2 regions of the Streptomyces chisholmiae genome follow, and region 1 is predicted to be linked to the other one. Evidence: riboswitches for the same ligand, from Rfam matches in the RefSeq annotation. Region 1 holds a riboswitch; the other holds the start of a gene.
What was found. Region 1 has a riboswitch for cobalamin ahead of RM844_RS09215 (hypothetical protein). Riboswitches for the same ligand answer to the same signal wherever they lie in the genome.
Positions count from the first base shown of each region.

Region 2: it holds a riboswitch for cobalamin, as region 1 does, so the genes downstream of both, RM844_RS10635 (prenyltransferase/squalene oxidase repeat-containing protein) here and RM844_RS09215 (hypothetical protein) in region 1, are expected to answer to the same signal.

Region 1 is NZ_JAVREO010000004.1:399,331-404,314, reverse strand. It holds gene RM844_RS09230 (alpha/beta hydrolase family protein) at 1-94, shown strand, start outside; gene RM844_RS09225 (GNAT family N-acetyltransferase) at 81-860, opposite strand; gene RM844_RS09220 (PQQ-dependent sugar dehydrogenase) at 1,095-2,345, shown strand; cobalamin riboswitch at 2,466-2,627, shown strand; gene RM844_RS09215 (hypothetical protein) at 2,775-3,887, shown strand; gene RM844_RS09210 (CbiQ family ECF transporter T component) at 3,884-4,984, shown strand, end outside.
Region 2 is NZ_JAVREO010000005.1:229,999-234,982, reverse strand. It holds gene RM844_RS10635 (prenyltransferase/squalene oxidase repeat-containing protein) at 1-1,647, opposite strand, end outside; cobalamin riboswitch at 1,768-1,901, opposite strand; gene RM844_RS10630 (glycosyltransferase family 4 protein) at 2,225-3,532, shown strand; gene RM844_RS10625 (class I SAM-dependent methyltransferase) at 3,842-4,714, shown strand; gene RM844_RS10620 (prenyltransferase/squalene oxidase repeat-containing protein) at 4,701-4,984, shown strand, end outside.

The DNA.
Region 1 (4,984 bases):
GACCGCGGCCGAGGCCGTGGCGTTCTTCACCGAACGGCTGGGCGCCGCCGGGCGGGACGCCGCGCCCGCCGAGGCCGGGGCTACCCCGGGCTGAGGTAGGGGGTGGTGACGGTGAGCGGGGTGAAGCCGAGGCGGCGCAGGATGGGGCGACTGGCCGCGACGGCGTCCACCTGGAGGTAGCGGCAGCCGGCCGCCGTGGCGAGCGCCGCGCGGTGCGCCACCAGCGCCCGGTAGAGCCCCCGGCCGCGCCACTCGGGGAGGGTGCCGCCGCCCCACAGGCCGCCGAAGCCGGTGCCGGGAATCAGCTCCAACCGGGCGGCGCAGACCGGGAGTTCCCCGGCCTCGACGAGCAGCAGCCGGGTCAGCTCCGGGGCCTCGCGCAGCTGGGCGGCGAGCCGGCGGCCGAGCGACTCCTGGTCGCCGCCGAAGACCCGGTGGTGCAGTGCGAGGACCGGCCCCAGGCCGGCCGGGTCGGTGATCTCGCGGACCGAGACGCCCGCCGGCCAGACGGGCTCCCGGTCCAGCGCCGCCACCTCGGCCACCATCAGCGTCTCCGGCTCCTGGGCCCGGAACCCGGCGGCGCGCAGCCGGTCGGCCAGGTCGGCCGGCTGGTCGTGGGCGTAGTGCTTCCACTCGAAGGGCAGCCCCAGCGCGCCGAAGTGGCGCAGCGTCTCGGCGATGGCCAGGTCGGCGGCCGCGCCGCTGGCACAGCCCGACCAGACGACCCCGTTCCAGCCGCCGTGCCGGCTGGTCTGCCACACCACGTCGCCGACGCGTTCCCGCACGGCTCCCGGTTCGTCCGGCGGGGCCTCGCGGCGCAGCCGGCGGTCGAAGAGCGCGCGTACCCGGTCCACATCCATGCCGCCATCCCAGCCGACGCCGGGCACCCGGCCAACCACTTTTCCCCGCGCCGGCCGCCCCGGCCTCGTCAACTCGACTGCGGCCGGGGGACGTTCACGCTCTGGTGCGCGGGGTGGCGAACGGGTAGCGTCCACCCCGGCCGCGGCGGGGTGCCCACCCCGGGTCCCCGGCCGGTAGCGCCGGCAGCACGTGGCCCCACCCCCGAGGATGTCCCCCACACTCCTGGAGTCGCCATGCCACGCCGTCACCCCCGAGGAGCCGATCCGACACCCCCCACCCGCCGCCGCACCGGCCGGCTGTTGGCCGCCGCCGTGCTGGCCGCCGCCGTCCCGCTGGGCGGGCTCGCCTGGTCGGCCGGCGCCGCCGAGGAGGAGACCGCCCGGCCGGCCGCGGTGCCGCTGGAGCAGCTGACGCTGGCCACCGAGCAGGTGGCGACGGGCCTGGCCAGGCCCACCGCGATCACCGCGCCGGACGACGGCAGCGACCGGCTGTTCATCACCGAGAAGCGCGGCACGATCCGGGTCCACGACCCGGCGACCGGCCTGGCCGACGAGCCGCTGGCCGACCTCACCGACGTGGTGACCGGCGCCGGCAACGAGCGTGGCCTGCTCGGCATCGAGGCCGCCCCGGACTTCGCCACCAGCCAGCTGCTGTACGTCGCCTACACCGCCCTGCCGGACGGCGACGTGACGCTGGCCCGCTACGACCTGGCCGCCGGCGACCTGGAGGTGCTGCTGTCCGAGCCGCACCCGCAGACCAACCACAACGGCGGCCAGCTGGCGTTCGGCCCCGACGGGTACCTCTACTGGGGCCTGGGCGACGGCGGCGGCGCGGGCGACCCGGACGGCAACGGGCAGCGCCTGGACACCCTGGCCGGCAGCGTCCTGCGGCTGGACGTCAGCCAGTCCTGCGGTGAACTCGCCTACTGCGTGCCGGCGGACAACCCGTTCGTCGACGAGGCCGGGGCGCGCGGCGAGATCTGGGCCTACGGGCTGCGCAACCCGTGGCGGTTCTCCTTCGACCAGGCCGACGGCTCGCTGTGGATCGGCGATGTCGGCCAGGGCGCCTGGGAGGAGGTCAACCACCTGGCGGCGGACGGCGGCGGGGCCAACCTCGGCTGGGCCTGCCGGGAGGGGTTGGCCGAGTTCGACCCGGGCCAGTGCCGGGAGGGCGCCACGCTGACCGACCCGGTCTTCACCTACGCCACCTCGACCGAGGGCTGCGCGGTGATCGGCGGGCACGTCTACCGGGGCGCCGAGTTCGCCGACCTGGCGGCGGGCACCTATGTGGCCACCGACTACTGCTCCAGCAGCGCGTGGGCGCTGCGCGCGGACGGTTCGGGCGACTACCAGTCCGCGGTGATCGGGGAGTTCCCGACCCAGGTGACCGCGTTCGGGGAGACCGTGGACGGCGAGCTGTACGTGGTCAACGACCTGCCCGGGCAGCTGCACCGGGTGACGTTCGCGGCGGCCGGCGCCGGGTAACCGGCGGGCCGGCGGGGCGCGTTCGGCCCGGTGCGCTCCCTCACGGGGGAGGCGCGCCGGGCCGCTTCCGTCACCCTGGGCCGTCGAACAGGTGCGCCCTGACTGGTCATATGGGCGGGTTTTCTCTACTCTTGAAAAGATTCCGTCAAGGACGGATGGACAACTCAGCGCGTCTGGTGCGGGGGAAGTCCGGTGCGAATCCGGCGCTGACCTGCAACCGTGAGCGGCGTTCCCCCCAGGGGCGCCGCGAGTCGGAACACCCGGCCGTTCGCGTGGTTTCGCTTCTCACTGTCATGGTTCGCAGCGTGGAGCCCACAGCCCCGGCTGGCCGGCCCCCGCCGCTCGCGTCACGCGTGCGCCGGGGTTTTTCGTGCCCGCGCCGGACGCGTCGGGGGTCACGCGTCGGACCTGGGAAAGGTCAGGTCCCCGATGGCACGCCGTTCCGCCGGCGCCGCCGCGCTCGGCGCGCTGCTGACTCTGCTCGCCGCCCTGTTGGGCCCCGTCGGGGCCGCTTCGGCGGCGGCGCCCGCGCCGGCCAGGCCGGCCGCCGGGACGCCCGGCCACTGCCCGGACGCGTCCGGGGTGACCGTGGTGGTGGACTTCCGCGAGCTGGGCGGCGGCCGGGTGGTGCGCTGCGCCCCGGGGCCACAGGCGGACGGGCTGGCCGCGCTGCGCAACGCCGGCTTCGAGGTGACCGGCACCAACCGCTGGGGCGACTCCTTCGTCTGCCGGATCAACGGCCGCCCCGGCGCCGACTCCGAGCCCTGCGTGGACACCCCGCCGGCCACCGCCTACTGGTCGTACTGGCACGCGGACAACGGCGAGAACTGGACCTACAGCCAGCGCGGCGCGACCTACCGCACGCCGGCCGAGGGCACCTTCGAGGGCTGGTCGTTCTCGCTGGACGCGGACGAGGGCTCGGCCCCGCCGCCCGGCGTCGCCGCCCAGCGGCCGGCCGACGGCGGCTCGGGCGGGGCCGACTCCGGTGGCTCGGGCGGCGGCTCGGCCAGCGGCGGCTCGGGCTCCGGCGGCTCGGGGGGTGCGGGGGGCTCCGGCGGCGGCTCGGACGGCGGCGGCGCCGGGAGTGCCGGCGGCTCCGGCGGCGCGGCCACCGGCGGCTCCGGCTCGGGCGGCGCGGACGGCTCAGGCGGCGCGGACGGCGACGGGGGCCGGGCGCCGGAGCGGGACCAGGAGGCGCCGGAGCCGGACGGCGCCGAGGAGAACGCCGAGCCGGGCGACGAACCGACCGACGAGCCCACCGAGGACGCCGACGAGGACCCGGCGGCCGAGGACGGCACCGAGGTCGGGGCGGCGCCCCAGCCCACCGAGGCGGCCGAGTGGTCGGGCAGCGACGAGGAGTTCGCCCGGGAGCAGGCCGCCAGGGACGACTCCGGCGGCCCGTCCACCGGCACCCTGGCGACGTTCGGCCTGCTGGCCGTGCTGCTCGGCGCCGGCGGCCTCACCGCCTGGCGGCGGCGCCGCGCCGCGGCGGGCCCGGCCGGCACGGCCGACGCCGACGAGCGACCGACCGATGACCGGTGACGGGCGTCGGGCTCGCGGCCGGGCGGCTCGCCCGGCCGCTGCCCCGGGCGCTGCACCCGGGCGCCTGGTGGCTGTGGGCGCTCTGCCTGGCCGTGGTCGCCAGCCGCACCACCAACCCGCTGCTGCTGGCCTGCCTGATCGCGGTCGCCGGGCTGGTGGTGGCGCGTCGCCGCGGGGACGCGCCCTGGGCTCTGTCCTTCCGGATGTACCTGGTCTTCGGCGCGGTGATCGTCGCTCTGCGGGTCCTCTTCCGGATCGTCTTCGGCGGCGGGGGCGGCGAGACGGTGCTGCTCACCCTGCCGGAGATCCCGCTGCCCGAAGCGGCGGCCGGCATCCGGCTGTTGGGGCCGGTGGCCGCCGAGGAGGTGCTCGGTGGGGCGTATGACGGGCTGCGCCTGGCGGCCATGGTGATCTGCGTGGGCGCGGCGAACGCGCTGGCCAACCCCAAGCGGCTGCTGAAGACCCTGCCGGGCGCGCTGCACGAGATCGGCACCTCCGTCGTGGTGGCGCTCAGCGTGGCGCCGCAGCTGGTGGAGAGCGTCGGCCGGGTGCGCCGGGCCCGGCGGCTGCGCGGCGCGGCCGGCAAGGGCCGGCAGGCGGTGCGCGGCATCCTGATCCCGGTCCTTGAGGACGCGCTCAGCCGGTCGTTGGCGCTGGCCGCCGCGATGGCCTCGCGCGGCTACGGCCGGACCGGCGCGCTGGCCGGCGGCCGGCGGGCGCTGGTCGGCACGCTGGTGATCGGCGGCCTGCTCGGGGTCTGCGCCGGGCTGTACGGGCTGTTGGACGGCTCGGCGCCGCCGGCGCTCGGGCTGCCGCTGCTGCTGGCCGGGCTGGCCGTCGCGGTGCTCGGGCTGGCCGCCGGCGGGCGCCGGGTGCGCCGCACCGGGTACCGGCCCGACCGCTGGCGCGGCGCCGAACTACTCACCGTGGGCAGCGGGTTGGCCGCCGCCGCGGTGATGCACCTGGCCACCAGGATCGATCCGACCGACATCTACCCGTCGCTGACGCCGCTGAGTTGGCCGGAGGTGGCGCCGCTGCCCCTGCTGGCGGTGCTGCTCGGGCTGCTGCCCGGCTACCTCACGCCGCCCCCACCGCCC
Region 2 (4,984 bases), on a different contig from region 1:
CTTGCCGCTGGTTGCCTCGCCGGCCGCCGTCCTAACGTCGGCGTCGGCGCCATCGCCTGCCCCGGCCCCGCCGCCGGCCCCGGCGTCACCGTCGGCGTCCGCCGCCTCGGCGGCCCCGCCGGCCGTCGCCGTGCCACCGGCGGCCCCGTTCCCGGCCGCTTCGCCGCCGGCCGCCGCCGCGCCGTCCGCCGGCCCGTCCGCCGGGCCCGCGTCGGTGTCGGTGTCCGCCTCCTGGCCCGTCTCCGCGTCCGTCTCCGGACGGCGGCGGAAGCTCAGCAGGGCGCCGATGCCGATGCCGATCACCAGACCGCCGCCGATGATCCACGGCACCGGGCTCGATCCGCCGTCGTCCGAGGCGTCCTCGCCCGCGCCGTTCTGGTCGGCCGCCGCCGGGCCCAACTGGCCGAGCTGGGCCACCAGGTCGGTGCCGCCGAAGTCCTCGGCCGAACCGCCGGTCGCGTGCGCCGCCAGCACCAGCAGGCCCAGCGCCGTCGGGTTCTGGGCGTAGTCGGCCCACTCGGTGTGGTGCGCGCGCAGCCACTCCAGCGGCGCCTCGGCCTCCTCCCGGTGACCGCCGGCCGCCAGCGCCAGCACCGACCGCGCCGTGCTGGCGAAGTCGGGCTGCGGCTCCCCGCCCGGGGGCGTGGAGACCAGGTGGTCGTCACCGTCCGCCAGCACCTCGACCAGCTGGGCGGCGCCGGCCGACCCGGCCCGGGCCTGCGGGCTCGGCTCCTCGTCGGGGGCGGCGGTGCCGTCGGCCGCGCCGTCCCGGCCCTCCTCACCCTCACCCTCGTCCGTGCTCTCGCCCTCGTCCGTCGAGCCGGCGCAGTCCAGCGGGGTCACCGGCGCCTGTGGCGTCTCCGGGTCCACCAGCAGCCCGCTGCCGTAGGCGGCGAGCACCGCGTCCACGGTGGCCATGTCGCTGGCGAACAGCTCGCCCGACTCCGGGTCCGGCTGCCAGGCGAAGGCGCCGCGCTCGTCCTCCGCCGCGTCGCAGCCGAGTTGCAGGGTGCCGAGCGCGCTGTACGGCGAGTTGCCGTCCCGCCGGGTCTCGGCCGGGTCGGCGCCGGTCGCCACGAGGGCGCCGACCACCACGGCGGTGGAGTTCGCGTCGCTGGCGGCGCCCGGGTTGAAGCCCCAGCCGCCGTCCTCGTTCTGCACCCCGGCCAGCCAGGACACCCCGGCGTCCACCGTGTCCTGGTGCCCGCCCACGGCGGCGAGCGCCTGGACGGCCAGCGCGGTGGCGTTGGAGTCGGCCGCGGTCACGTCGGCGCAGGGCTCGGCCGGGTCGGCCCGGAAGGGGAGGAACGAGCCGTCCGCGCACTGCTGCTGGACCAGCCAGTCGACGGCCTCCGGCGCCGTGTCGTGGCCCACGGCGTGCTGGGCCAGCAGCGCGTAGGACTGCCGCCACACGCCGTCGTACTGCGGGTCGGCGTCGCCGAAGAGGCCGTCGGGGGCCTCGGCCGGCACCGGTGCCGTCTCGTCGGCGACCGCGGCCGGCGCCGCCGCCACGCCGACGGCCAGCGCGCCGAGCGCGACGGCCGTCGGCAGCGCGAACGCCGGGCGCCGCGCCCGGGCGCGCGCGTCGGCGGCGTCGGGCGCCGCGCCGTGCGGCGCGCCCCTGACCGAGCTACGGGGGAAGAACACGCGGAAGCCTTTCGCTGTGCCGGCCGCCGGCGCGTTGACCGCCATGGCGCGCGCAGCGCCAAGCGGCACCGGGCGCGACGCCGTACTCCTCGACGGTGCCGGTCGCCGGGCGGCGACCGAAGCCAGTGCCTTTCACGGGCGGGCGTTCCGGCTCACGCGGGCGCCCACGGGCGTCGCGATCACGGCTGCGGGTCAGCGCCGGATTCGCACCGGCTTCCCCCGCTCGTGAGTGAACTGATGGGGGTCACTCTAACGGCCTGGATTCGGCCACCGTCGGCCGGCGCTGACCCCGCGGCCCAGGGCACCGGCGGGGCGCCGGCCGGGGAACGACCGGGCTTCCCCGGCCGCCGGCCCTGGCCGGTCCTCGCCCCCGCCGGCCGGGCCCCGCCCGCCGCGCCGCCCTGCGCCGCGGACCGGGGGGCAGCCTGGTGTCCGCCCCCGGCCAGGGTGATAATCGCCCCACCCGCCGCAATTCCCCCCGTCGACGGGCGAGTAGGGTGCGTACCCGCGAGTAGGTACGCACGCGCCGGCACGCGCCGGCGCGTGAGGACAGTGCGGAACGACCGAGGGAGCGGGTGTGGCGGCGGAGGCCGGGGCGGATCGCCCGATCAGGATCGCGCTGCTCAGCTACAAGGGGAACCCGTTCTGCGGCGGTCAGGGGGTCTATGTCCGCCACCTCTCCCGGGAGCTGGCCGCGCTGGGCCACCAGGTCGAGGTGATCGGCGCCCAGCCCTACCCCGAGCTGGACCCGGAGCCGGGGGTGACCCTGCGCCGGCTGCCCAGCCTGGACCTCTACCGGCAGCCCGACCCGTTCCGCACCCCGAGGCGCGGCGAGTACCGGGACTGGATCGACCTGCTGGAGGTCGGCACCATGTGGACCGGCGGCTTCCCGGAACCACTCACCTTCTCCCTCCGCGCCCGCCGCGAACTCGCCGCGCGCCGCCACGAGTTCGACGTGGTGCACGACAACCAGACACTGGGCTACGGCCTGTTGGGCAGCCGGCGGCTCGGCCTGCCGCTGGTCACCACCATCCACCACCCCATCACCGTGGACCGCCGGCTGGAGTTGGCCGCCGCCGAGGGCTGGCGCCGCCGGTACGCGGTGCGCCGCTGGTACGGCTTCACCCGGATGCAGGGCCGGGTGGCCCGCCGGCTGCCGCACGTGCTCACCGTCTCCAGCTCCTCACGACGGGAGATCGTCGAGGACTTCGGGGTGGCCGAGGCCCGCGTCGCGGTGGTGCCGATCGGCGCGGACACCCGGGTCTTCCACCCCGACCCGGCGGTGCCCAGGGTGCCGGGTCGGATCGTCACCACCTCAAGCGCCGACGCCCCGCTCAAGGGGCTGGTCCACCTCGTCGAGGCGCTCGCCAAGCTGCGCACCGAACGCCCCGACACCCACCTCGTGGTGGTCGGCAACCGGCCCACCACCGGGCCGGTGCACGAGGCCCTGGAACGCTTCGGGCTGGGCCGGGCGGTGGAGTTCGTCAAGGGCATCAGCGACGCCGAGCTGGCCGACCTGGTGCGCGGCGCCCAACTCGCCTGCGTGCCCTCCCTGTACGAGGGGTTCTGTCTGCCGGCCGCCGAGGCGATGGCCGCCGGCACCCCGCTGGTGGCCACCACCGGCGGCGCCATCCCCGAGGTCACCGGCCCCGACGGGGAGGCCTGCCTGGCGGTGCCGCCGGGCGACGCCGAGGCGCTGGCCGCCGCGCTCGGCCGGCTGCTGGACGACGCCCCGCTGCGCGAACGGCTGGCCGCCGCCGCGCTGGCGCGGGTGCTGGGCCGCTTCACCTGGCAGCACACGGCGCGGGCCACCGCGGACCACTACCGGGCGGCCATCGCCGCGCAGCGCCCCGGCCGCACCCGGGGCGCCCCCGCGCCCCGCTGACCCCCTCCGTCGCCCACCCGTCGCCGCCCCGTCCCGCACCACCCGCCGCCCGTCGAACCGACCCACGTCCGCGCCGTCCCGCAACTCAGCGCCACGCACCGTCCGTTGACCACCCGCGCCCGCCGCCCCGCCAGCCCGACGGGGCCAACCCCCGCCGCCGACCGCTGCGTTCCTCCCGCCCGACCACCCAGTTCCTCCCACCCGACCACCCAGTTCCTCCCGCCCGACCGCTCCCTCAACGCCCCCCAGCGACCGACCGCCCCGGGCCGCCCCGTGCCGTGCCGACCGACCACAGAAAGGGCTGACCACGTGCTGACCGTGGACTTCTCCCGCTTCCCGCTCGCCCCCGGCGACCGCGTCCTGGACCTGGGCTGCGGCGCCGGCCGGCACGCCTTCGAGTGCTACCGACGCGGCGCCCGGGTGGTGGCGTTGGACCGCGACGGCGCCGAAGTGCGCGAGGTCGCCGGCTGGTTGGCCGCGATGCGGGAGGCGGGCGAAGCCCCGGCCGGCGCCTCGGCCATCGCCGTCGAGGGCGACGCGCTGGCGCTGCCGTTCCCCGACGACAGCTTCGACGCGCTGATCGTCTCCGAGGTGATGGAGCACATCCCCGACGACAAGGGCCTGTTGGCCGAGGCGGTCCGGGTGCTGCGGCCGGGCGGCCGGATCGCCGTGACCGTGCCCAGGTACGGGCCCGAGCGGGTCTGCTGGGCGCTGAGCGACGCCTACCACGAGGTCGAGGGTGGGCACATCCGGATCTACCGCGCCGACCAACTCCTGGCCCGGCTCCGCGAGTCCGGCCTGCGGCCGTACGGCACCCACCACGCGCACGCGCTGCACGCGCCCTACTGGTGGCTCAAGTGCGCGGTGGGGGTGGACAAGGACCGCGCGTTGCCGGTGCGCGCCTACCACAGGCTGCTGGTCTGGGACCTGATGAAGAAGCCGCTGGCCACCCGGGTCGCCGAACGCGCCCTCAACCCGGTGCTCGGCAAGAGCTTCGTGGCCTACGCCACCAAGCCGCACGTCACCAAGCCGCACGTCACCAAAGCGCACGTTGCCAAGCCGCACGTCGCCAAGCCGCACGCCGCGCCATCGCCCGCGACCGAGCCGCCCGCCGCCAAGTCCCCCACCCACGGCACCGGTTCGCCGGTCGCCGGCGGCGAGGTGGACCGTGGCGGGCGCTGAGGAGACCGGCCGGCTGGTGCTGCCCGGGGTGCTCACCGCCGCCCAGGCCGAGGCGACCGCCGGCTGGATCGCCGGCCAACAGCGCGCCGACGGCGCCATACCCTGGTCCACCGGCCAGCACCTCGACCCCTGGGACCACGTCGAGGCGGCCATGGCGCTGGACACCGCGGGCGAACACCGGCGCGCCGCCGCCGCCTACGACTGGCTGGCCGAGCACCAGAACCCGGACGGCTCCTGGTACGCCGGCTATGCCGACGGCGACCCGACCCG